DNA from 2 places in the Salinivibrio sp. PR919 genome. Region 1 is predicted to be linked to the other one. Evidence: predicted binding sites of a transcription regulator. Region 1 holds the regulator's gene; the other holds the start of a gene.
What was found. The regulator CRP, encoded in region 1, controls carbon source genes, mostly activating them, when cyclic AMP is high. The targets are predictions, from matches to a motif close to TGTGANNNNNNTCACA.

Region 2: a site for CRP is predicted at 1,072-1,087, ahead of BZG83_RS12585 (glycogen/starch/alpha-glucan phosphorylase). Genes of this name have one in related genera too.

What each region holds. Positions count from the first base shown of each region.
Region 1 is NZ_MUFL01000021.1:14,785-16,993, forward strand. It holds gene BZG83_RS05960 (phosphoribulokinase) at 1-783, shown strand, start outside; gene crp (cAMP-activated global transcriptional regulator CRP) at 1,035-1,667, shown strand; gene BZG83_RS05970 (hypothetical protein) at 1,796-2,209, shown strand, end outside.
Region 2 is NZ_MUFL01000070.1:2,728-4,936, reverse strand. It holds gene malT (HTH-type transcriptional regulator MalT) at 1-727, opposite strand, end outside; gene BZG83_RS12585 (glycogen/starch/alpha-glucan phosphorylase) at 1,222-2,209, shown strand, end outside.

The DNA of each region.
Region 1 (2,209 bases):
AATATGATGAACATCAAAGCCTCTTGGTTAGAGGGCGATAGCTTTCACCGCTTCACGCGGCCAGAGATGGATGTTGAGATCCGTAAAGCACGTGAACAAGGTCGTCATATTAGCTACTTTGGCCCCACGGCCAACGACTTCCCACGCCTTGAGCAATTTTTTAAAGAATATGGCGAACAAGGCACCGGCAAGTATCGTCGTTATCTACACACCTTTGATGAAGCCGTGCCTTATAATCAAATGCCGGGCACCTTCACTCCCTGGCAAGATCTGCCTGAAAATACCGACGTATTATTTTATGAAGGCTTGCATGGCGGAGTGGTGGATGGTGACGTCAATGTCGCCCAACATGTTGATTTACTGATCGGCATGGTGCCTATCGTTAACTTGGAGTGGATTCAAAAGTTTGTCCGCGATACGCGCGACCGCGGCCATTCCCGCGAGGCCGTTACGGACTCCATTGTGCGTTCCATGGACGATTACTTGCACTATATTACGCCGCAGTTTTCTCGCACGCATATTAACTTCCAACGCGTCCCAACCGTAGATACATCTAACCCGCTGAATGCAAAAGGGATCCCGTCACTCGACGAAAGTTTTGTCGTGATCCGCTTTCGTGGCATGAAGAACGTCGATTTTCCTTATTTACTGCAAATGATCAGTGGCGCCTTTATGTCTCGGCACAACACGCTGGTCGTGCCCGGCGGTAAAATGGGATTTGCGATGGAGCTGATTATTCGCCCCTTGATCCAACAGTTGATTGAGAAAGGCAAGATAGGTTAAGCGCCGTAGCGCACTTAACGTGTATTACTTCTCAGGTCGTGATCTTAGCCACATTTTTGCCGAATTTTTAGGCGGTTGGCTTAGATCAAAATCAAGAAATCCAGATAGAAAAAAGATACACTCTTGTTAACATACAGTGAGCTTGTAGCCTGCGCCAAGACCTCGTATTCTGTGCATTGGACTGATGGGTTTCCATTCAGACAAAGACAGGACGTCGTTGCCGGGCAACACATGCAGAGGAAATAAGTTATATGGTTCCAGGAAAACCTCAAACAGACCCTACACTCGAGTGGTTCCTTTCACATTGTCATATTCACAAGTACCCGTCCAAAAGTACTCTGATCCATGCAGGGGAAAAGGCGGAGACCTTGTACTACATCGTGAAAGGTTCTGTGGCCGTACTAATCAAAGATGAAGAAGGCAAGGAGATGATCCTGTCTTACCTTAACCAAGGTGACTTCATCGGCGAACTTGGTCTGTTCGAAGAGGACCAAGAGCGCACCGCATGGGTACGTGCGAAATCACCTTGCGAAGTGGCAGAAATTTCATTCAAGAAATTCCGCCAGCTGATCCAAGTTAACCCAGACATTTTGATGCGTCTCTCCTCTCAGATGGCGCGTCGCCTGCAAGTGACCAGCCAGAAAGTGGGAGACCTTGCCTTCCTGGACGTGACCGGCCGCATTGCACAAACCCTACTGAACTTGGCGAAGCAACCTGACGCCATGACTCACCCTGACGGCATGCAAATCAAGATCACGCGTCAGGAAATCGGTCAAATTGTTGGCTGTTCGCGTGAGACGGTTGGGCGTATCCTTAAAATGCTGGAAGAGCAGAATCTTATCTCAGCTCACGGTAAAACCATTGTGGTTTACGGCACACGCTAATCCTCGCGTGTTGCGATAAAACCGGCGCTTTTGCGTCGGTTTTTTATTTTTATTGACTGGAAACTCATTACCTAAGTTCTACACTTCAAAAACGACCCATCTAACAACTGATTAACAGGATGTCGTTTATGAGAAGCTTACGTCACACCCTTGCTGCATTGCTACTCGCGGCGGTTTCTTCAACTGCTGCGGCGAATATCACCATTGTCCACCCAGAACCACGGGCTGGCTCTGCCCTCGATTTATACGCTATCGACTTGATTGAGTTTTTAGCGGAAAAATCGGGTGAGTCTGTCACGTTACAGGCCTTTCAAGGCCAAATTGGCTCTCAGTCTCGTAAAGTAGAAATGCTGAAACAAGGACGACTGACGGTAGATTGGCTCGGGGCCGACCGTACCCTTGAGTCAGAGTTACTTCCCATCCGTTATCCAGTTTTTCGGGGTCTCTTAGGCCATCGCTTGTTCATTACTAATCAAGCCACCGAACCCAAGCTTGCACAAATCAGTGACCAAGCAGGGCTCAATAATCTGACCATGATCCAA
Region 2 (2,209 bases), on a different contig from region 1:
ATGAGGCAGCGCTTTGCATCAGAGTCCGTTTTTGATGCTGAGCCTGAATCGCAATTAACTGTAGGGCAGATGGCCAGCCTTCGACGTAGGCACAGAGGGTGCTCGCGGTGGTTTCGTCGACACCATCGGCGACACGTTGATTAAAAAAGCGAGTGGTCTCTTCATTATCGAACGCAAGCAGTTCATTGCCGATCTCGATCATTAGGTCGCGAACCCGCAAATTTGCTGTCCCTAGCGGCGGATTCGCGCGCGAGGTCACCACCAAAGTCAGGCTATCGGGCATGTGCTTAATAAAAAAGCGCATTGCTTCATGGATGTCTTCATTGTCGATCAATTGGTAGTCATCCAATACCAGATAACAGGTGGACTGTAACCCAGCCAGCTCAGCGAAAACATCGGAGAGCAGCGCACGCAGGGATGAAAATTGACGCTTTTCTGCCAGTTTAACGGTATTGGGGCACCCATCATGGGTCGCTTTATTTAATGCTTGCAACAAGTAGTTGATAAAGCGGAAGCTGTCGTTGTCGCTGTCATCAATGCTGAACCAGCCGACATGGGTTTGATCGGAGAGCCATTGCGCGGCCATGGTGGTTTTACCGTAACCTGCCGGCGAGCGGAACAATACCAATTTGTAATGCGGCGCTTGTTGGAGGATATCCAATACGCGCGGGCGCAAGATGGCATTGTAGAGACGGCCGGGACGGGTAAGTTTTGACGGGATCCACATAGCGAGAAGGTCCTTTACAGCGAGTGCGGCTTTGCCGCGTTTATCCTTGTACGCAAGTGTATGTAACTGGTCTGTCACAAACTATGATCCAGCGCTGATAATTGTGCAGTTGCTCTATTTTGGTGCAGCTACGCCTTTCAATTGTGATTAAAGTCACTAATTTTATTGGTTCGGATACAGTATATGGAAGCTGTTACACGCCAGAGACGATGAATGACCCCACAATTTGCGTTAGCGCACAAAATTAACAAAAGGGATTGTTCTTTTTTCACAGCCGTATTTTGGTCAGTGTTCCCTCAAATTGTGATTTTTATCACCTCAATATCACGAAATTCCTCCATTGATGAGAGCAAGCTCACTCACAGCTTGTGATGTGGCTCTCTACGCCCTGACAACTCCTCCTTTCCTCCTCCTGTCTCGGGAGGATGTTTGCATCGACAGGCTTGGGCAGGATGACTGTCATCGAGATTTTCTTCCATTACGAGAGCGATGACATGACGCCTAAACAGCAACACGCATTTGATAAAAGCGCTTTTAAAGCCAGTATGACCCAGCATTTGACGCAGCTTGGTCGCACCCCTGAAACCGCAGAGATGCGCGATTGGTATCTCGCCTTAGGCCGCGCGCTGGCCGAACACACCACCAGTGACTTGGTTGCAACAGAAAACGATTTAGCCATCAAACAAGCGAAGAGTGTGAACTACTTATCCTTGGAGTTTTTGATTGGCCGTTTAACCGGCAACAACCTGATCAGCATGGGGCTTTACGATGAAATTGCGGCTGTGGTCAGCGAGTTTGGATTTGGCCTGACCGATTTGCTTGAGCAAGAGCGCGATCCTTCGCTGGGTAATGGTGGTTTGGGCCGCTTGGCCGCGTGTTTTATGGACTCGCTGGCAGCCCAACAGTATCCAGCGGTCGGCTATGGCTTGCACTATGAGTATGGCCTGTTCCGTCAATCATTTAAAGATGGCGCCCAACAAGAAGCACCGGATGCGTGGCGTGAGCCGGAAGGCTACCCGTGGGAAGTGGTTCGTCCTGACCTTGCCCAAACGGTTGGCTTTTATGGCCATGTGGCGGTGATTGAAGAAAACGGCCACACGCGCCGTGAATGGGTTCCTAGCCTTCATATTCAAGCGATGCCTTGGGATCTGCCTATCGTGGGCTATCAAAGCAATACGGTTTATCCACTTCGCTTATGGGAAGGTCGAGCACTGACGCCATTTGCGCTCGATGCCTTTAATGATGGTGACTATACCCGTGCGCAACAAGCCGCAATTGATGCAGGCAACCTGACCAAAGTGCTTTACCCGAACGATAATCATGATGCGGGTAAAACGTTGCGTTTGATGCAGCAATACTTCCACAGTGCGGCCTCTGTTGGGGATATTCTTCGTCGCCATTTAGATGCTGGCCACCCACTGGCTGCCCTTCCAGATTATGAAACCATTCAGTTGAATGATACTCACCCGACTATCGCCATTC